3 regions of the Stappia sp. TSB10GB4 genome follow, and region 3 is predicted to be linked to each of the others. Evidence: predicted binding sites of a transcription regulator. Region 3 holds the regulator's gene; each other region holds the start of a gene.
The links. Region 3 encodes PhoB, which activates phosphate uptake and scavenging genes when phosphate is short. Its sites were predicted from a motif close to TGTCATNNANCTGTCAT; they were not measured.
Positions count from the first base shown of each region.

Region 1: the regulator PhoB is predicted to act here: its motif matches at 5,475-5,491, upstream of TSB10GB4_RS07675 (pyruvate kinase).
Region 2: the regulator PhoB is predicted to act here: its motif matches at 4,477-4,493, upstream of phnD (phosphate/phosphite/phosphonate ABC transporter substrate-binding protein).

Region 1 covers NZ_FYAV01000038.1:56,004-63,222, reverse strand. The annotation lists gene TSB10GB4_RS07700 (amino acid ABC transporter permease) at 1-572, shown strand, start outside; gene TSB10GB4_RS07695 (amino acid ABC transporter permease) at 569-1,654, shown strand; gene TSB10GB4_RS07690 (transporter substrate-binding domain-containing protein) at 1,751-2,794, shown strand; gene TSB10GB4_RS07685 (hypothetical protein) at 2,834-3,421, shown strand; partial or broken gene TSB10GB4_RS07680 (transposase) at 3,483-3,680, shown strand; gene TSB10GB4_RS07675 (pyruvate kinase) at 3,889-5,367, opposite strand; gene fabI (enoyl-ACP reductase FabI) at 5,546-6,310, shown strand; gene TSB10GB4_RS07665 (DUF3141 domain-containing protein) at 6,321-7,219, shown strand, end outside.
Region 2 covers NZ_FYAV01000041.1:162,327-169,545, reverse strand. The annotation lists gene TSB10GB4_RS09010 (linear amide C-N hydrolase) at 1-753, opposite strand, end outside; gene TSB10GB4_RS09005 (SDR family NAD(P)-dependent oxidoreductase) at 881-1,693, opposite strand; gene TSB10GB4_RS09000 (phytanoyl-CoA dioxygenase family protein) at 1,830-2,630, opposite strand; gene TSB10GB4_RS08995 (GntR family transcriptional regulator) at 2,659-3,354, opposite strand; gene phnD (phosphate/phosphite/phosphonate ABC transporter substrate-binding protein) at 4,589-5,533, shown strand; gene phnC (phosphonate ABC transporter ATP-binding protein) at 5,633-6,451, shown strand; gene phnE (phosphonate ABC transporter, permease protein PhnE) at 6,455-7,219, shown strand, end outside.
Region 3 covers NZ_FYAV01000032.1:47,825-55,043, forward strand. The annotation lists gene TSB10GB4_RS05660 (aspartate aminotransferase family protein) at 1-408, opposite strand, end outside; gene TSB10GB4_RS05665 (GcrA family cell cycle regulator) at 897-1,439, shown strand; gene phoB (phosphate regulon transcriptional regulator PhoB) at 1,597-2,295, opposite strand; gene phoU (phosphate signaling complex protein PhoU) at 2,429-3,139, opposite strand; gene pstB (phosphate ABC transporter ATP-binding protein PstB) at 3,232-4,029, opposite strand; gene pstA (phosphate ABC transporter permease PstA) at 4,046-5,398, opposite strand; gene pstC (phosphate ABC transporter permease subunit PstC) at 5,395-6,864, opposite strand; gene TSB10GB4_RS05695 (substrate-binding domain-containing protein) at 6,948-7,219, opposite strand, start outside.

The DNA of each region.
Region 1 (7,219 bases), on a different contig from region 3:
AGCGCGAAACGGGCCGGGAGTTGCCCGTCCTGCCGGTGGTTCTGGCCGCCGTGTTCGGGCTGCCGTTGGCCTTCGGCCTTGCCTTCGGCACGCCCATGGTGCCCGATCTTCCGGAACTCCGGCGTTTCGATTTCGAGGGCGGTGCCCGGTTTTCGATCCAGTTCATGGTGGTCTTGCTGACGCTTGGCCTGTATCACGGTGCCCAGGTCGCCGAGGTGGTGCGCGGCGGCATCCTGTCAGTGCCGCGCGGCCATATCGAGGCCGCGATGGCGCTGGGGATGGCACCGAGGTCGGTGACGCGTTTTGTCATACTGCCGCAAGTGGTGCGGATCATCATTCCCCCGATAATCAACCAGTACGTGAACCTCATCAAGAATACTTCCATCGCCATTGCGGTTGGCTATTCCGACCTGATGTCGGTCAGCGGCACAATCATCAACCAGACCTTCCGCCCGCTGGAAGTGATGTTGATCACCATGGGGCTCTATCTGGGACTGTGCCTGGTGACGTCCTGGGGGATGAACCATCTCAACGACAGTCTGCGCGCCCGCAGCACCGGACAATCCAGATGATTCCCCCATCCCCACCCCCCGAGGCACGCCGCGATATCCTGAAGCAATGGGCCGGAACGCCGGTGACGGCTCTTGTCTCGCTGGTCAGCGCTGCGGTTGCGGCGCTTGTCGCTTGGGGGCTCCTGGATTGGGCTTTGCTCTCGGCGGTCTCTCCGCTGCGTCCGATGGCAGATTGCACCGGGGCGTCGGGCGCCTGCTGGCGGTTTTATGTCGAAAAAAGCCGGTTCATGTTGTTCGGCACCTATCCCTATGCCGAGCACTGGCGCCCAGCGGTGGTCTGCGCCGTGCTGCTGGCGCTCTCCGTCGCGGTCGGCCTTCGGATGACCGGGCGGTTGCGGGGCCTTGGCTCGACGGCCCTGATGGCGATGTGGTGCGCGGTGATCCCCGCATCCTTCCTGTTGATGAGTGGCGGCTTCGCCGGGCTTGTGCCGGTCGACATGTCGCGGTGGAACGGTATGCCGGTGCTGCTGATCCTCTCGGTCATCGCGATCGCGCTGGCCTTTCCGCTGGGGGTTGTACTGGCCGTTCTGCGCCACCAGACCCGCTGGCCGGTGCTGCGCCGCGCGGCCATTGTCTACATCGAAGGGATGCGGGGCTTCCCCATGGTCACCGTCCTGTTCGTCGGTGTCTTCGTTCTGCCGCTGACCTTGCCGCCGGACACCCGGATCAGCCCGGTCTTGGCCACGCTGATCGCGCTGGTGTTCTTCCACGCATCCTATTTCGCCGAAGATGTGCGGGGTGGGTTGCAATCTTTGCACGGCGGCCAGCAAGAGGCCGCATCCGCATTGGGTCTGTCATGGGTGCAGTCGATGCGGCTTGTCCTGTTGCCGCAGGCCTTGACCCGCAGCCTGCCTGCCTTGGTCAACTCGGTGATCGGGGCCTACAAGGATACGTCGCTGGTCGTGGTCCTCGGAATACATGATCTGACCGCTACGGCGCGCATGGCCTTCAGCGAACCCGGCTGGGGGCAGTTTGCGCTGGAAGCCTATGCCTTTGTCGGGGTCTGGTTCCTGCTGTCCTGTGCTTTCCTGTCCTGGGTCGGTCGCGAATTGCACCGCAGCGCGGGCGCGAAAAGCCGCTGAGGACCCGTCAGAATTGTCATTAAACTGATGAAATATACCTGTATACATGTAATGGCATACGCTGATACTCTCCTCTTTCAATCGCAGGAGTTTCCCATGTCCGCCGCAAAAACCCTCATGTCCGCCAGCGCTGTTCTCCTGGTTGCCGCGACGACCCCCGCCCTTGCCGAGCCCGTCATGAATGACATCAAGGCCAAAGACAGCCTGATCTGTCTTGTCAGCCCGACCGCCCCCGGTTTCTCGGTGCCCAACAGCACCGGCATCTTCCAGGGCTTCAATGTCGATTTCTGCCGTATGGCCGCCGCTGCCATCCTGGGTGACGCCGGCAAGGCCGATATCCGTGGCATCGGCTTTTCCGATTCGATGAAGACCATCGTCGCTGGCGAGGCGCATATGGCATCGCGCTCCATCACCCGCACCGGCACCCGCGATGCCGACGAGGGCATGGTCTTTGTCGTGACGACCTTCTTCGACGGTCAGGGCTTCATGGTTCCCAAGTCACTTGGCGTGTCCAGCGCGGCGGAGCTCGATGGTTCCAGCGTCTGCGCCGAGGACGGCTCGACCACGCTTCTCAACATTGCGGACTGGTTCGGCGCGCAGGGCATGGCCTACCGGGTCGAGAACATCGCCGACAAGACCGCCCGCCTCGAGGCCTTCTTCTCGGGCAAATGCGATGTCTACGCCTCGGACGTGACCGCCCTGACGGCGGACCGCCAGCTTGCGCCGAACCCGGGTGACTTCGTCATCCTGCCCGAGGTCATCTCGAACGAGCCGCTGACCCTGGTGGCTCGCCCCGATCAAGCCTTCGAGGCCGCGTTGTTCTGGGGCTTTCAGGTCATGCTGAACGCCGACAAACACGGCATCACCTCGGCCAATATCGACGCGATCGTGGCCGATCTCGCCGACCAGCCGCCCGCCGTGCAGCGCATGTTCGGGGCCGACAGCGCCACCACCGACATGGCCGCGAAGCTGGGCCTGCCTGCTGACTGGGCGTACCAGATCGTCAAGCAGGTGGGGTCTTATGGCGAGGTGTTCGACCGTCACCTCGGCGTCGACACGCCCTTTGGCCTGAACCGTGCGAAAACGCCCAACGCCGCCGCGGCCGATGGCGGCCTGATGTATCCCTATCCGATCCGCTGATCCCGCTCCAGCGCGCCCCGGCTTTCGGGGCGCGCGCCCTTGTTCGGCCCTGCCATGCTACAGACACCGGAAACCGACGATCGTGACAGTTCCGTGCGCGCGATCTGCCCGCACCCCCGTGGCGGTCAAGTCATCACGATGGGCTTTCCCGGATTGGAGACCGACTTGCGCGGTCAGGCCCTGATCTCTCCTGAGCGAATGGAGGTTACCCTCGACCATGCCGTATCGGCGGGCATGGCGCTGCTGTTGATTCTACCCCAGCCCGATGAACTGCCAACGGATGCGATGTCACTGCTGCGGGGCGCGCTGCGCGCCCGTGGCCTGCGCGGTGTCCGTTTGCCGATCCTGGATTACTCGGTTCCTGGCGCGTCCTTCCTGCGCGCATGGCACCGTCTGTCACCGGCCTTTGCCGCGATCTTCGCCTCTGGTGGGTCCGTCGGCATGTGCTGCCACCATGGCGCAGGTCGCAGCGGCCTCGTGGCCGCGATGCATTTGATCGAAGAGGGTCTGACACCGATCGAGGCGGTGACGCAATTGCGCCGCCAGTTTCCCGAATCGGTGGAAAACGATCTCCAGTCTGCCTGGCTCGTCGATTTTGCAAACCCTCCGCGGGCCGACTGCCCCTGATAGCAGTGTCACGACAAGCGTATCGCGCATGCCCGCAGGGGAGGGCGCGGGGCGGTGAGATACCGCCTGGGCGGAGGAAAACATCGAACAGGCTCCCACCTTCCTTCGGCTGCCGCGCCAGCACCACAAGCACCTGAAGTCGACCAACAGGTTCGATCGCCTCAACGAGTAGATCCGGCGCCGAACCTATGTCCTGCCCCTCTTCCCGAATGCCCAGAGCCGGCTACGCCTCGACAGGGCGCTTGCCGTGAAACGGCATCTTCTATGATGGTGCTTGTACTTGATCATGAGACTGTCATGTCGCTGTATATCTGACCCGCCGGGCGCCTCCTCTGGTCAGCTACATCAGTATGCTGCGTGAAAACGTCTGAGGACGGAGTATTTCGCGACGTTTATCTTGCGGTGGGCGCGTAAAGTCCCGCCGTCGCCGCCTGCCCTGGGGGGCGCTGGCCGGCTGTCGCCGGGTGTCACCAGGAGCGCAGCGGCCGCAGCAAATGCGACTTCTTCGCCATGTGCTCGCCCATCCGCAGGTGCAGGCTGTCGAGCATGCGGATCCCGTCCAGCAGGAACGGGCCCTTGTTCAACATCACGCATTCGGCCCGCACCGCCATCGCGGCATCCGTCATTTCCCCGCGCGAGGGAACGCCGGTCCTGAGAAAGCTCTCCATCACCTGCGTCGCCCAGACGACGGGCAGATGGGCCGCCTCGCACAGCCAGAGGATCTCTTCCTGCATCTCCGCCACCCGCGCGAAGCCGACTTCCACGGCGAGATCGCCGCGGGCGATCATCACCGCCGCCGGTTGCCGCGCGGCGGCGGCGACCATGAGCGAGGGCAGGTTCCTGAGGGCCAGCCGGGTTTCGATCTTCAAGATCAGGCCGAGCTTGTGCCAGTCGTCGGGACGCAGATCCGCAAGGGCCGACTGCAGGTCGGCCACGTCCTGCGGCGTCTGGACGAAGGAAAAGTCGATGGCGTCGGCATGGCGGGCGACGAAGGGCAGGAGGGCGCGGTCGTCGTCGGTCAGGGCCGGCACGGCCAGTTCGGCATCGGGCACGTTGATGCCCTTCTCGGGCTTCAGCTTGTAGCCCTTCTCTCCCGGTCCGGCCTCCACGACTACCTGCACGCCCCACTCCTCGACCGTGAGCACCCGCGTCGACAGCTTGCCGTCGTCGATATGGATGCGGTGACCGACCCGCGTCGCGTCGAGGGCGGCGTCGAGCTCGCATTCGATGGCGGAGACAGAGGCGGGCACGTCGGAAATCCTGTTCTTGCGCGCGATCGCCAGATGGTCGCCGACATGCAACCGCGGAGTGGCCTTGGCCTTGCGCGGCGTGCCGGTCCTGATCTTGGGACCGGGCAGGTCCATCACGACACGCATGCGCCTGCCGGTTCCGGCCTCGGCGGCGCGGACATGCGCGATCATGGCGGCCCAAGCGGCCTCGTCGTCATGGGCGCAGTTGATGCGCACGGCTTCGACGCCCAGGTCCGCCAGGTGCGCGGCAAACTCCGGAGCCTTGGCCGCGCTGGAGGGAAGCGTGACCATCAGGCGCACCGGGCTTTCGGGGCCGCAGGGGCCGAGGGTCGCATTGGCGCGGGCGGCAATCCTCGCCTGTCCGGCGAAGAAATCGCCGGCTCCGTTCGGCAGGGCCGCCGGTTCGCTGGCGCAGGCCAGCGCGAGAACGCGGCGAATGGCGGTCATCGTGGGCATCACGCGGCTTTCCGACCGGCCCAGCGACGACAGGCCGGCGGCCATCAGGCGCTGTTGCAGGTCGCGCAAGTCGCGGTGACGCAGGGCCAGGTAGTGCGACAGGTTGCTCGCGCTGTCGGCAAAGTCCGACCCCTCCAGCCAGGATTGCCAGGGCGCGGCGATCGCCGCCGCGTCTTCGGCAATCGCCTCGGCAAGCGCATCCAGTTCACGGGACAGGGCGGACAGGTCTTCAGGCAGCACGGAACACTCCTTTCGGATTCCCCTCTCACGGCAGTGCGACGGTGGTGTGAAGGACGGTTGCATGAACCTTGCTTGCGGGAGCTGGCGAGTGCAGGCCTTCGTAGATCTGTCGCCAATCCGACATGAATCTGACTCCTGTCCATCGCAACTTGTAACCGTCAGCAAGATGGAGGCGGGAATGTTCTCTCTGAGTGGCCGCAAGGCGCTGGTTGTCGGGATCGCCAACGATCAGTCGATAGCCTATGGCTGCGCGCAGGCGCTGAGGGCCCAGGGCGCGGACCTCGCCGTCACCTGGCTGAACGACAAGGCCGAGCGCTTCGTCCGCCCTCTCGCGGAGGACCTCGGGGCCGAGATCATGCTGCCGCTCGACGTGGCCCGGCCCGGCCAGCTCGAAGCGGTGTTCGGGACAATCGCGGATCGCTGGGGACGGCTCGACACGCTGGTCCACTCCATCGCCTTCGCGCCCAAGGCGGATCTTCACGGCCGGGTGGTGGATTGTTCGGCCGAAGGCTTCGCCATGGCGATGGATGTGTCGGTCCATTCCTTCCTGCGCATGATCCGTTCGGCCGAGCCGCTGATGCCCGAGGGCGGCTGCTGCCTGTCGGTCAGCTTCTTCGGCTCCTCCCGCGTGGTGCGGCACTACAACATGATGGGCCCGGTGAAGGCCGCGCTGGAAAGCGCCGTCCGCTATGCCGCCGCCGAGCTGGGCGAAAAGGGCATCCGGGTGCATGCCCTGTCGCCGGGGCCGCTGAAGACCCGGGCGGCGAGCGGGATCGACCATTTCGACGAACTTCTGGCGGCCGCCTCCGAGCGCGCGCCGATCCATCACCTGGCGACGATCGAGGATGTGGGGGCCGTTGCGGCCTTCCTTGCCTCGCCCGAGGCCCGCAACCTGACCGGCGGTGTCCACGACATCGACGGCGGCTTCTCGATCACGGCCTGAGGAGACCCCCATGGCGAATGTCTTCGATCTGTTCGATCCCTTCCGCCAGTCGCAGGTTCTGCGCTCCAAGGGCGATCTCTTCTCCGCGATGCAGAAGACCATGACCGCCACCGACGGCGAGATCGATGCCGGTTCGGCCATCTTGACCGTCCTGACCACGGCCGCCTCGCGCCAGTCGGAGCGGATCGCCGACGGCCATTCGCGCCGGGCCGAAGCGGCGGTCGAGACCGCCCGCTCGCTGATGGACAAGCTGCGGGCCGCGCAGGCCGAGGGCAAGCTGCACACGGATTATGCAGAATACCTGCGCGATGCCTGGGAACGGACGATCCTGACCATGGACACGCTGCGCAAGCGCGGCGATATCTTTCTGGCGCATGAAGAGGCCGGCTGCCCGCCCGTGCTGATCTACGATTACGACGTGATCATGGATGGCCGGGACCTGCCCTATCCGTCGAACTACATGCTGCTGAAGATCCTGCCGCCCGACGGCGTCACGATCGACGACGCCCGGCGCCCCTATATCATCATCGACCCGCGGGCCGGCCACGGTCCGGGGATCGGCGGCTTCAAGGCCGACAGCCAGGTCGGGGTCGCCCTGCGGAAGGGGCATCCGGTCTATTTCGTCGCCTTCCGGCGGATGCCGGAGCCCGGGCAGTTCCTGTCCTACGTCACCCGCTCGGAGGCCGCCTTCGTGCGCGAGGTGATGCGCCGCCATCCCAGGGCGTCGATGCCCGTGGTGACGGGCAATTGCCAGGGCGGCTGGGCGACGCTGCTGCTGGCCGCCACCAATCCGGACCTGACCGGCCCCATCGTCATCAACGGCGCCCCCGTCGCGCCCTGGGCCGGCAAGGTGGGCGAGAGCCCGATGCGCTACAATGCCGGCGTGCTGGGCGGCACCTGGATCCCGAT
Region 2 (7,219 bases), on a different contig from region 3:
GACATAGAAGCTCGCCCGCGCGAAGCGGTCGGCGGCGCGGTTGGTGCCGGGCAGGAACACGGTGCCGCCGATGCCGCGCCAGTATTCTGCGAGCGCCAACTGCTCGTCGAAGGTCGGCGAATTGGTCATCACCGTGTAGCGGCGGCCGTGATGGATGACCTGCCGGCCCTCGATATATTCGACGATGGCGCTGTCGCCGCTGGCATCCGACATCGACAGGTGCAGCGTCGCAAGCCGGTCCTCGCCGGGCACGCTGTCGGTGACGATGGTGAAGGGCTCCGTCTCCAGCACCGCGACCGCCTCGGCGACGCTGGCGAAATTGTCGAGCACATACTGGCCCCAGGCGGCGATGGTCAGGCCCGGGCGGTCACCGTTCAGCTCGGGATATTCGGACTCGGCCAACCAAAGGAGGTTGACGGCAAGGCCCTCCTCGTTGACCCCGTCCGTGGTCGATATGTCATAGCCCGAGGCGATGACGCTGCCGTATTTCGAGGTCCATTTCAGGGAGTTCGGCCCGGCCTCGCCGCTGCGCTCCATGCCGCGCGGCATCACCCACAGGTTGGTGGCGATCTCGGTCCTCCAGTCCATCGACCGGGCGGTGATCACCGTGTCGCCGGCGCCGTGATAGACGAGGCGGGTGCAGGCCTCGGCAAGGGCAACGCCGCCGGTGGCGATGAGCGCGGCGAGCGCGATACGCGCGCTGATGCGCGTGCCGAGGTGGCGGGCGCGGGCGGAAAACGGCGTGCGGGGCATGGGGGACCTTTCGGCGAGCCTTGTGAGGGGCGACTGCGCCGCCCCGAAACGGACGGCCGCCGCCATGGTAGAGGGCGGCGGCGGCGTCCGGCAAGCCGGTAAAATCTGCGGCTGCACGGGCGAGCGCCTATGGCGCGACGCAGGTCGCGGTCAGCCCGCCGTCCACCACCAGCTCCTGCGCCGTGATGTAGCGGGCCTCGTCCGAGGCGAGGAACAGCGCCGCATGGGCGGTGTCCCAGGCATCGCCCATGTGCCCCATGGGGCATTGCGCGTCACGCCGGGCGATCATCGCCTCCTCCCCGCCATAGGCGGCGGCGAGCGGCTTGCGGATCATCGGCGTGTTCATCAGCCCCGGCGACACGCAATTGGCGCGGATGCCGAGCGGGGCATATTGCAGGGCGATGTTGCGGGTGAGCCCGACGATCGCCGCCTTGGAGGCCGAATAGGCGGCATAGGGAAAGCCGATATAGCGGGAGGCGGCGATCGAGGCGACGTTGACGATGGCACCGCTTCGCTGGCGCTCCATCACCGGCAGCACATGCTTGCAGGTGAGGAAGACGCTGGTCTGGTTGACGGCGATCACCCGGTTCCAGCTCTCCTCGGAGGCCTCCACCGGCCCGCCGGTTTCCGAGATGCCGACATTGTTGTGCAGGATGTCGATGCGGCCGAAACGGGACAGGCAGGCCTCGACCATCGCCGCGACCTCGGCGGAGGACGAGACGTCGGCCTGCGCCGTTTCGCAGGTGCCGCCCTCCGAGCGGATGATGTCGCGCGTTTCCGCCGCCGCGCGCTCATTGCGGTCGACGGCAAGGATGCGCGCGCCGCTGCGCGCGAAAAGCACCGCCGCCGCCTTGCCGTTGCCCCAGCCTTCGCCCGAAGAGCCGGCGCCGACGACGAGGGCGACCTTGCCGGCCAGTCGGCCAGCCGAACTATCTGTCATGTGGAAACCGTCCGTTGTGCTGCCTTGCAATACGTGCCTTGACGTGAAAAGTCCGGGGCGGGCTCGGCCCGTCCCGGATCGCAAGGAAAGCCGGAGCGGAGGATCGCCGCCGCTCCGGCCGCTCGCGAAGGAGAGGCTATTCCGCCGCCTGGCGCAAGGACTGGGCGTAGCGGGCGAGGGCATCGTCCTCGACCGGCTCGATCGGCGTGAAATCGCGATGGGCGATATAGTCCGGCCGGGTCGGCTTGCGGATCGCATTGGAGACGGTGGAGAGCGTCAGGTAGACGATCTTGCGCGGATAGGGCGTGATGTTGCCCGACGAGCCGTGCACCAGGTTGCCGTGATGGATCAGCAACCCGCCCGCCTTGCCGGTCGGGGCGACGATCCCGCCCTTGGCCGCAAGCTCGGCGACCGTGTCGTTGTCGAGCGTCCACAGCCCGTAGCTGGTGGTCGTCGTGTCGTATTCCGACTTGAGCTGGCCGTGGGTGTGCGAGCCGGCGATCAGCATCAAGGGACCGTTGATCGGCAGCACGTCGTCGAGGAACACGGAGATGTTCATCGCCCGCGGCTCGGGCATGCCGTCATCCTTGTGCCAGGTCGGGAAGTCCTGGTGCCACTGCCAGACGTCGCCGGTGAAGGCGGCCTTCGCATTCACCTTGTACTGGTGCATGTACAGCTCTTCGCCGAAGATCTGGCGCACCGGCTCGATGAGGCGCGGATGGCGGCCGAGCAGGCGGAAGGCCTCGTTGTAGGTGTGGCAGGCGAAGGCCGTGCGCGGGGAGCCGTCCTTCTCGCGCCAGATTTCCTTGCGGTCCTCGTCGAAGATGCCATTGGCGGCGTCCCGCAGCACCTCGACCTCTTCGTGAGAGAAGGCCTCGGGCAGGAACAGGTATCCTTCCCGGTTGAACTCGTCGAGTTGCTCCTGTGTCAGTTTCATGTGGCGTTCCTCCTCTTCGCCACGGCGCTCAGGCCGTGTTCCTCAGCGTTCGCCCGGCGGTGAGACGGGCCTCCGTCTCCCGCCCGGCATTTTCCGCGTGGGCTCTTGCGGCCTCTTCCGCGGCCCTGTCGCCGGCCTCGATCAGGCGGGCGATCTCCCGATGCTGCTCCCACGCCGTCTCGCGGAAGCCGCCGATGTCGAGCACCAGCCGCATCGACCGCGTCATATGCGAGAACTGCGGCTCGAGCGTCTCGGCGATCCGGCGGTTGCCGGACATGACGATGACCTGGTTGTGAAAGGCGACGTCGAGCGAAATCCGCTCGGCGACCGGGGTGTCGCCGTCGAAGCGCTCGGCCTCCTTCAGGATTGCGGCGAGCCGGCGCAACTCCGCCTCAGGGACGGTGCCCTCGGCGACGCGGGCGGCGGCGAGCCCGGCGGCGAGCCCGTCCAGCGCCGCGCGCACCTGGTAGATCTGGCGCAGATGCACCGGATCGATTTCGGTGACCTTCAGCCCCTTGCGGCCGGTCTCCTCGACCAGCCCGTCGCGCTTCAGCAATTGCAGCGCATGGCTGACCGGCTGGCGCGACACGCCGAGCCGTTCGGCGAGCTCCGCCTGGCGGATACGCTCGCCCGGCGCAAGGTCCGCCAGCGCGATGGCCTGTCGCAGCCGGTCGTAGACGCGGTCCACCAGGATCGGGCTCTGGTCGATGAGTTCCATGGACATGCCTTGCTTCCCCCCCCTTGGCGTTCCCCCTTGGCGCCCCCCCTTGGCGCCTCAGTGCTGATGCGGTCGCCAGACCGCACCCGTCATCTCATCTCACGCCGAACGCCCGCCGGGCAACGGTTGCCCGGCAACGGTTACAAGGACTGCCGCGCCGCCGGACGCACCACGGGTAGAGTTCGGGAGGCCCGCATCGGGCACCCGGCGGCGCGGTCCTTGGGGACGGACCTGTCCCTGACACGGCGAAAGGCCGTGTCCTCCGCTGTCGCCGCGGCGGCCGCGCGTCCGGGATCCGCCCTGCCGGCGTGGGGGGCGGCTGGAGCGGAGCCGGACCGGCCGGCGGTCCGGCGATGGGGCCAACGGAGCCCGGTTGCCGGCAGGGCCGGCGAAATGGTTCGACGCTCTGGCTCGGGGCCGGCGCAAGACCGGCGGCGCTGCCGGATCGCGTGGAGCGGCGGGGCCGAAGGGGAGCGACGGTGCCCGCTAAAGGAATTCGGAATTCCAAATTCCGTTGATCTCAACCTGCCGCATCGGCGGTGGCCTGTCAACCAGATCGGAATTCGGAATTCCAAAAATTCGTGCAAGCCGCGTCCTCGGGCCTCCCCCGGCCGCGTCCTCGGGCCTCCCTCGGCCGCGCCCCGGCCGCCCACCTTTCCCTGCGTCATTCCGGGCAAGGCGAAGCCGCGACCCGGACCCGGCGAGCCGAGGCCTGTCGGACGTGCTCCCGAAAGCCCCGTGAGCGCCGCGGCTCCCCGATCCCGCATCTCCGCTTCGCTGCGTGCGAGATGACGCGGGGAGGGGGTGTGCGTCCTCTGCCGCCGCTCTGGAAATGAATAGCCCCCGGCTCTGCGGCTTCGCCTGCGGCCGGGGTGACCTCGGTGTGTGGGACAAGGCTCTCGCCTCCCTCTCGGCCGTCTTTCGCAACGCGGCGAGGAAAGCACGTCGTCCGCCCCGCCCGCAGGATGTCGTCGCGGCGCGGCGCGGGTGCGCCGTCCGGGAAGACGCGGGGATGACGGGGGCGGCGTGCAAGGGGCGGTGAACGCACGCCAGGCGGGTGTTTCGCGGTGCCGGGCGGCGCAACCTGAGGAAAGCTTCGCCGGCTTACAGACTTGACGGGGGTTGCGTTGTCATCCAGCCTTCACACAGGACGCATAACAGACATCCGGTCCCTAATGGATGCAGACCGCGCCCCAGTGGAGGAACGTAGATGACCATGCACCTGACGAAGCTCGCCGGCATGGCGAGCGTTGCCGCCCTGCTTGCCGGCCTGATGGCCGCCACTCCGGCACAGGCCGAGTTCAAGCTCGACAGCCGCTACACCGATGCCGACGGCGACATGATCGCCGACATTCCTTCCGATCCCGCCCAGCAGGTCGACCCCTCGACGCTGATCTTCGCCTATACCCCGGTCGAGGACCCGGCCGTCTATGCCGAGGCCTGGGCCGATTTCCTGGCTCATATGGAGACCGTCACCGGCAAGAAGGTGCAGTTCTTCCCGGTGCAGTCGAACGCCGCCCAGATCGAGGCGATGCGCGCCGGCCGCCTGCATATCGCCGGCTTCAACACCGGCTCCAACCCGCTCGCCGTCGCCTGCGCCGGCTTCCGCCCCTTCACCATGATGGCCAAGGCCGACGGCTCCTTCGGCTACGAGATGGAAATCATCACCTATCCGGGCTCGGGCATCGAGAAGGTCGAGGACATCAAGGGCAAGACGCTGGCCTTCACCTCCGAGACCTCGAATTCCGGCTACAAGGCGCCTTCCGCCCTGCTGCAGGCGGAATACGGCCTCGCCGCCGGCACCGACTACCAGCCCGCCTTCTCCGGCAAGCACGACAACTCGATCCTCGGCGTCGCCAACAAGGACTACCCGGCCGCCGCGATCGCCAATTCCATCATGCACCGCATGATCGAGCGCGAGGTGATCAAGCCGGAGCAGATCGTGACCATCTACAAGTCGCAGACCTTCCCGACCACCGGCTACGGCATCGCCCACAACCTCACGCCGGAACTGCAGGAGAAGATCAAGGAAGGCTTCTTCAGCTTCAAGTGGGAGGGCTCGTCGCTGGAGAAGGAGTTCTCCAAGTCGGGCGAGGCGCAGTTCATCCCGATCACCTTCAAGGACAACTGGTCCGTCATCCGTCAGATCGACGAGGCGAGCGGCGTGTCCTACAACTGCCAGTAAGTCTCTGGCCGGCCGGGCGCGGGGACCTGTCTCCGCGCCCGGCCCCGACATGACCGGCCTCCCGGCCCGACAGACCTGGCCCTCTCCCCGGATCCCCGCATGCTGACAGTCGACGCGCTTACCAAGACCTACAAGACCGGTGACAAGGCGCTGAGATCGGTCGGCTTCACGGTGCCCAAGGGGCAGGTGCTCGGCCTGATCGGCCCGTCCGGCGCCGGCAAGTCGACCCTCATCCGCTGCATCAACCGCCTGGTCGAGCCGACCGAGGGCCGGGTGCTTCTGGGGGACCTCGACATCACCGGCCTGCCCGCCGGCGAACTGCGCCGGGCGCGGCGGCGGATCGGCATGATCTTCCAGGAATACGCCCTGGTGGAGCGGCTGACGGTGATGGAGAACGTGCTGTCCGGCCGGCTCGGCTATGTCGGCTTCTGGCGCTCGTTCCTGCGCCGCTTTCCCGGCGAGGACGTGGAAAAAGCCTTCCGCCTGCTCGACCGGGTCGGTCTGATCGACCATGCCGACAAGCGCGCCGACGCCCTGTCGGGCGGCCAGCGCCAGCGGGTCGGCATCGCCCGCGCGCTCGCCCAGGATCCCGAACTGCTGCTGATCGACGAGCCGACCGCCTCGCTCGACCCCAAGACCTCGCGCCAGATCATGCGGCTGATCGTCGAGATCTGCGCCGAGCAGGACCTGCCGGCGATCATCAACATCCATGACGTGGTGCTGGCCCAGCAGTTCACCCAGCGCATCATCGGCCTGAAGGCCGGCGAGGTCGTGTTCGACGGCGCCCCCGAATTGCTCGACGAAAGCGTGCTCACCCGCATCTATGGCGAGGAGGACTGGACCGCCATGCGCCGCGCGGCGGAGGAGGACCACCATGCCGAGCGCGACGCGGCCGAGCGCATGGCCGGGATGGTCTGAGCCATGACCGCCACCGCCAAGGCCTATCCCCGCCGCTGGCGCCGCCCGGCGACGATGATCCCCGATCCGCGCTGGCGCTACGGGCTCTACGCCGCCATCCTCGTCTATCTGGTGCTGGCCGTCGGCTCGGTCGAGGTCAACTGGATGCGCGTGTGGGACGGGCTCGACCGCGGCTGGCGCTTCGTCCAGGGCTTCCTGCAGCCGGACTTCACCAGCCGCTGGAAGGACATCCGCGCCGGCATGATCGAGAGCCTGACCATGACGGTCACCTCGACAGTGGCCGGCGTGCTGATCTCCGTCCCCATCGGCATCGGCGCGGCGCGCAACATCGCCCCGCGCGCGGTCTATTACGTCTGCCGCGGCATCATCGCCGCGAGCCGCGCCCTGCAGGAGATCATCATTGCCATCCTGCTGGTGGCGATGTTCGGCTTCGGACCCTTTGCCGGCTTCCTGACCCTGTCCTTCGCCACCATCGGCTTCCTGGCGAAGCTGCTGGCCGAGGACATCGAGGACATCGACGAGGCCCAGGCCGAGGCGATCCGGGCCACCGGCGCCTCCTGGTGGCAACTGGTCAACTATGCGGTCCAGCCGCAGGTGATGCCGCGGCTGATCGGCCTGTCGCTTTACCGCTTCGACATCAACTTCCGCGAAAGCGCGGTGATCGGCATCGTCGGCGCCGGCGGCATCGGCGCGACGCTGAACACCGCCATCGACCGCTACGAATATGACAGCGCCGGCGCCATCCTCTTGATCATCATCGTCGTGGTG
Region 3 (7,219 bases):
CGCCAGCGTGCGGCCATGGAAGGCGCCCTCGAAGGTGATGATGTCGATCCGCTCCGGCTCGCCCTTCGCATAGAAGTAGCGCCGCGCCGTCTTGATCGCGCATTCCAGCGCCTCGGCGCCGGAATTGGTGCAGAACACGCGGTCGGCGAAGGTCGCCTGCGTCAGCTTGCGCGCGAACGTCTCCTGGCCCTCGATGGCATAGACGTTGGACACGTGCCAGAGCTTGTCGGCCTGGTCCTTCAATGCCTTGACGAGACCGGGATGGGAATGGCCGAGCGAGTTGACGGCAATGCCGGCGGCGCAATCGAGAAAGCGTCGGCCATCGGAAGTCTCCAGCCACACACCCTCGCCACGCACGAACTCCAGGTTCGCGCGGCTGTAGGTCTGATAGAGAGATGAGCCTTCCATGTCCTTCCTGCTCCCATTGACCGGTCCCATCGACCGGCGAGATGCCTTGGCGGGCGAACCCGCCCCGAGCCCCGCGCGATGCCTTGCGAACCGCTGCCCTCCCGCTGCCGCAAAGGGCTGCGAAGGATGCGGACGGCGCTCCCGAAAGCAATTATGCCGCCCACGAGAGGCGGCACGGCGAGGAAGCCCCGTTATACACCGCGCGGACGCGGAAAAGTCAACGGAATTGGCGGGCGGCATGCGCACCCGCAACGCGGCCGAAAGCGGCCTTTTCTGGGGAAAACCGGATCAATCCCCAGGTGAATCGCCCCCTCACCTTGAACCGGAAAGCCGGCATATTGTAGCTTCCCAGTCAAGAAATACGACATCTCGTGTATCCGACTCACAATAGCCTCAAAATCCGGCGATGAGCGGGGCGCCCCTTACGGTGTGCCGATAACCTTTTATTAACCAGATGTCGGGGCCCGATCCAACACGGAGTTGAGCGCATGTCCTGGACAAGCGAACGCGTCGACCTTCTCAAGAAGCTCTGGACCGATGGACTGAGCGCCAGCCAGATCGCAGCGGAGCTCGGCGGCGTCACCCGCAATGCGGTGATCGGCAAGGTGCATCGCCTCGGCCTGTCAGGCCGCGCCAAGGCGCCGGCGGCCGCCCAGAAGGCGCGCAGCAAGCCGGCCCGGAGCGGCGCCGAGGAGGCGGCCGCGTCGGCGGCGCAGCAGCAGGGCGGCGGCGCCCCGTCCGCACCGCAGACCATCGGCGCCACCGCGCTGAAGATCGAGGCCGCGCCGGTGGCCGCCCCCGCGCCGGAAGCCAAGCCCGTCGCCGAACTGGTGCCGATCGCCAAGCGGGCAACGATCCTGACGCTGACCGAGCGGACCTGCAAATGGCCGATCGGCGACCCCACCAAGGAAGACTTCTACTTCTGCGGCCACCCGTCGAACCCGGGCGTGCCCTACTGCCCCTATCACTGCCGCATCGCCTATCAGCCGGCGAGCGATCGCCGCCGCGACCGCAACGTCGCCAACGGCTGAGGCAGCGTCCCCCTCCAGGGGGCGGCTCTGACGAGAAAGGCCCGCCAGCGGTTTCCGCGGCGGGCCTTTTCGCGTCTGCATCGGTGGAGCGTCCGCGACGGGGATCGCCGGAGCGCCGTGCCAGGCACTCCGGCTCCTTCCATATCGGTGGCCCGCCTCAGGAGGCGACGGCGAACTGGTCGTTGAAGGCGTAGCCGGCACCACGCACGGTGCGGATCGGGTCCTGCACCTTGCCGCGATTGATCGCCTTGCGCAGGCGGCCGACATGGACGTCGACCGTCCGCTCGTCGACATAGACATCGTGGCCCCAGACCCCGTCGAGCAGTTGTTCGCGCGAGAAGACGCGGCCGGGCGAGGTCATCAGGAATTCAAGCAGTCGGAACTCGGTCGGGCCGAGATGAACCTCGCGGCCGGAGCGGCGCACCCGGTGGGTCTCGCGGTCGAGTTCCAGATCACCGGCGCGCAGCAGCGAGGACACGACCTCGGGCTTTGCCCGGCGCAGCATGGCGCGCACCCGCGCCATCAGCTCGGGGATCGAGAACGGCTTGACCACATAGTCGTCGGCGCCGGTGGCAAGGCCCCGGATGCGCTCCTGCTCCTCGCCGCGGGCGGTGAGCATGATCACCGGCAGGCGCTCGGTCTCGGCGCGCGAGCGCAGACGGCGGCACAGTTCGATGCCGGACAGGCCCGGCAACATCCAGTCGAGAAGCAGCAGGTCCGGCTGGCTTTCGCGCAGCAGCAGGTCGGCCTCGTCGCCGCGCATGCAGGTCTCGACCGTGTAGCCCTCGGCCTCGAGATTGTAGCGCAGCATCATGATGAGAGGCTCTTCGTCCTCCACTATCAGGACCTTCGGCATGATGTTTACCCTTGTCCTATCGACCCGGCCGGAAGGCCTTGGTGCGGCTTTTCACTCGCACCGCCTTGCCGGCTTTCGTTGTCAGCAGCAGCGGGCGATCCGATCGCCCGCGCAAGTCTCGACCGCAGCCGCGTCAGGGCACGATGTCGGTTTCGACGCCGGTCTCGTCGACCTTCTGGCGCTCGTCGGTCGGCAGAACGCCAGTCGACATGTAGATGACGTTCTCGGCGATGTTGGTGGCGTGATCGCCGATCCGCTCGATGTTCTTGGCGCAGAACAGCAGATGGGCGCAGACCGAAATCTGGCGCGGATCCTCCATCATATAGGTGAGGAGTTCGCGGAAGATCGAGGTGTAGAGCGCGTCGACCTCGTCGTCACGGTCGCGCACCGCGGCCGCCGCCTCGCTGTCGCGGCTGGCATAGGCATCCAGCACGTCCTTCAACTGCGCCTGGGCCAGTTCGGTCATGTGCTCGACGCCGAGGGCGAACTTCTTGGAATCGAAGGTCCCCTCGATGGCGATGACGCGCTTGGCGATGTTCTTGGCAAGATCGCCAACGCGCTCCAGGTCGTTGGAGATGCGCATCGCCGAGATGACGTCGCGCAGGTCGCTGGCCACCGGCTGGCGGCGGGCGATGATCAGGATCGCCTGCTCCTCGATCTCGAACTGCAGGACGTCGACCCGCTTGTCCTGGCCGATGACCCGGCGGGCGAGGTCCTTGTCCATGCGCACCAGCGCCGACACGGCATCGCTCAGCATGACCTCGGCAAGGCCACCCATCTCCGACACCCGGCCGGCGATCTCCTTCAGTTCCTCGTCGAAGGAGGATACGGTATGTTCACTCATGTCTCGTCTCCATCCGGGGGCGGCGGTCGCCCCTTCCGGCGGGGTGCGCCGCAAAGGACGCAACCTCCCGCCCGTTCTCGACCAGATCCAGATTAGCCGAAGCGGCCGGTGATGTAGTCCTGGGTGCGCTTGTCCCTGGGATTTGTGAAGATGTCCTTCGTCGCCCCTTCCTCGACGAGATTGCCGAGGTGAAAGAAGGCCGTGCGCTGCGACACGCGGGCGGCCTGCTGCATGGAGTGGGTGACGATGACGATCGTGTAGTTCTCGCGCAACTCGTCGATCAGTTCCTCCACCTTGGCGGTGGCAATGGGATCGAGCGCCGAACAGGGCTCGTCCATCAGGATGACCTCGGGACTGACCGCGATGGCGCGGGCGATGCACAGACGCTGCTGCTGGCCGCCGGACAGGCCGGTGCCCGGCTCGTCGAGGCGGTCCTTGACCTCGTTCCACAGGCCGGCCTTTTGCAGGCTTGACGCAACGATCTCCTCCAGCGCCGCCTTGTTGCGCGCAAGTCCGTGGATGCGCGGCCCATAGGCGATGTTGTCGAAGATCGACTTGGGGAACGGATTCGGCTTCTGGAACACCATGCCGACCTTGGCGCGCAACTGCACCGGATCGACCTTGGGGTCATAGATGTTCTCGCCGTCGATCAGGATCTGCCCCTCGACGCGGCAAATGTCGATCGTGTCGTTCATCCGGTTGAGACAGCGCAGGAAGGTCGACTTGCCGCAGCCCGATGGGCCGATGAAGGCGGTAACGGTCTTTTCCTCGATGCGGATGCTGACATCCTTGATGGCGTGGGTATCGCCATAGAAGACCTGGACCTTCTCTGCTTCGATCTTGGCGTCATTCATGGCGGCGACTTTCTCGGGATTGGTCATTTGGTTCATGGCTTGGAGAGCCCCCTTACCAGCGGCGCTCGAAACGACGGCGCAGGATGATCGCGACGATGTTCATGGTCATCAGAAAGAACAGAAGGACGATAATTCCGCCCCATGCCCGCTCGTAGAAGGCCGGGTCCGCGCGTTTGGCCCACTCGTAGATCTGCGCCGGCATTGCCGAATTGGGATCCAGGAAGCCGGAGGCGATACCACTCGGATAGTTGGAGGCGATGAACCCGACCATGCCAATGAGCAGCAGCGGCGCGGTTTCGCCCAGTGCCTGGGCAAGGCCGATGATCGTGCCGGTCAAGATGCCGGGCATCGCCAGCGGCAGGACGTGGTGAAACACCGACTGCATCTTCGAGGCGCCGACGCCGAGTGCCGCATCGCGGATCGACGGCGGCACCGCTTTCAGCGAAGCGCGGGTCGAGATGATGATGGTCGGCAGGGTCATCAACGTCAGCACCAGGCCGCCGACGATAGGAGCGGACTGCGGCAGATGGGCAAACTGGATGAAGGCCGCAAGGCCGAGAATGCCGAAGACGATGGATGGCACCGCCGCCAGGTTGGAAATGTTGACTTCGATCAGGTCGGTCAAGCGGTTCTTGGGAGCGAACTCCTCAAGGTAGATCGACGCGGCCACGCCGATCGGCAGCGACAGGAACAGCACCACCAGCATCATGTAGAGCGAGCCGAGCATGGACACACCGATGCCCGCCTGCTCCGGCCGGGAGTCGGAAGCATCGGACCCAGTGATGAAGTCCACGTTGAAGCGCTTCTCAACGATGCCCTTGGTCTGCATTTCATCGACCAAGTCGAGATGGGCAGCGTCGAGGTTCCGGTCGTTGACCAGCGCCTCACGGGTGACGCGGCCCTTCAGGTAACCGTCGACGCGGGACGAGGCCAGCAGATCGAATGTTACTGTCTGGCCGATCCTGCCAGGATTGGCGAGGACGAAGCTGCGGATCTGGGCGGCGGCGCCGGACGAAAGCATCTTGCGCAGATCGGCAGGGCGCATGTCGGTGGCGATGCCCGCCCGATCGAGTTCGGCGACGAGCGCCGTATCGATCATCGCGTTGTACCCGGACGTCTTGACGACCGAGGCCTCGGCCTTTTCCACCGCCTCGCGGTCCAGCGTCACCGGAACGGAGATGAAGGTCTGATTGAACGCGGTCAGGCCGTTGCTGAAGATCGCGTAGAGCAGCGCCACAAGGAAGAACAGGCCGATCAGAATGGCAAGGACGCCATAGACCTTAAACCGGCTCTCGGCTGCATTGCGGCGGCGGGTCAGGGCATCCGTCTTGAGCAGCGAGGTTTTCCGGCGGACAGCCTGCCCGGTCTCCTTGCCCGCGGGATAGGTCGTGGCCGTCTCGGTCATTCGTACTGCTCCCGGTATTTGCGCACGATGTAGAGCGCGAAGATGTTCAGCCCCAGCGTGACCACGAAGAGGGTCATGCCGAGCGAGAAGGCGACCAGCGCCTCGGGCGAGGCGAAGTCGGCGTCGCCGGTGAGCTGGCTGACGATCTTGGCGGTGACGGTGGTCATCGCCTCGAAGGGATTGAGGCTGAGCTTGGCAGCGGCGCCGGCGCCGAGCACCACGATCATGGTCTCGCCGATCGCCCGCGAGGCCGCCAGCAGGATGGCACCGACGATACCCGGCAGGGCCGCTGGCAGAATGACCTGCTTGACCGTCTCCGAATGGGTGGCGCCGAGGCCGAGAGAGCCATCGCGCAGGGCCTGCGGTACGGCGTTGATGATGTCATCCGACAACGAACTGACGAAGGGAATGAGCATGATGCCCATGACCAGTCCGGCGGTGATGACCGCCGTGCCGCCGGCCATCCAGTTGACACCGAACAGACCGCCGTTGCCGAACAAGCTGACCAGCAGCGGGCCGACGGTGAGAAGTGCGAACAGACCGTAGACGATGGTCGGAATGCCGGCGAGCACTTCGAGCATCGGCTTGGCCACCGAGCGCACCGCCGGGCTGGCATATTCGGACAGATAGACCGCGGCGAACAGGCCGATCGGCACCGACACTATCAGCGCGATCAGCGAGATGTAGAGGGTCGCCCAGAGCAGCGGCACGATGCCGAGCTGAGAGCCCCCGCCAAAGCTCGGACTCCACGTCAGGCCGAAGAAGAAGTCGGCCGCCGGATAGAGGCGGAAAAACTCGAAGGTGTTGAACACCAGCGACAACGCGATGCCGAGCGTCGTCAGGATCGCGATGGAGGCGGCGGCAATGAGAATCCAACGCACCACCCGCTCCACCGAGTTGCGGGCCCGGAAGTCCTTGCCGGAGCGGCTCCACGCGAAGGCAGCCCCAAGAACGGCGACGCCAATCACGACGAGAGCTCGACCCAGATCGCCAATCGCGGACAGCGCGCGGTAGCGCTGCGCGGCGCGCAAGATCTCGGAGGTGACCCCGGAGCCGAGAGCGACGCCGACCCGGCCGAGACGCTCACGCACGTCGGTGAACTCTGTGCGGATCGAGTCGGCCTGCTCGGCGGAGAGCGCTCCGGCGGCAACGGCGGTATCGAGACCGCGGGCGACACGGCGCACGTCGCTCATCACCAGGTCCAGCGAACTCCTGCCGCTCGTTTCCTGGGAGATCATCGACGACACCTGGCCGTTGATGACCATAGGCTGGATGGCGAGCCACAGAACGAGAACCAGGAACGACGGGATTGTCGCGGCCAGCGCGACGTTCCATCCGTAGTAGCCCGGCAGGGAATGCAGCAGGCGGATATCGCCGCCAGCGCTGGCCATTGCACGGACACGCCCCAGGACGAAACCGGCCGCGGCAAGGGCGAATATCACAAGAGCAATCAGCGGCAAGGACATGAGACTGAAATCCGGACCTCGGGGAAGAAAAAAGGGGCGGCACAGCCGTTACTGCTCGCCGCCCCTTGCTATTTCCGACCGGCTCAGTGCGTGAGCGTGGTCTCGGCAGCAACCGCTTCCTGGACCTTGGCCAACTCCGGATCGGAGACCAGGCCATACTGGGCCAGCGGGCCGTCCGGACCAGCCAGTTCGTCGGAGACGAAGAACTGGGCGAATTCCTTCAGGCCAGGAACCACGCCGATGTGGGCCTTCTTGACGTAGAAGAACAGCGGACGGGACACCGGGTATTCGCCGGACGCGATGGTCTCGGTCGACGGGGTCACGCCCGACATGGTCGCGACCTTGAGCTTGTCGG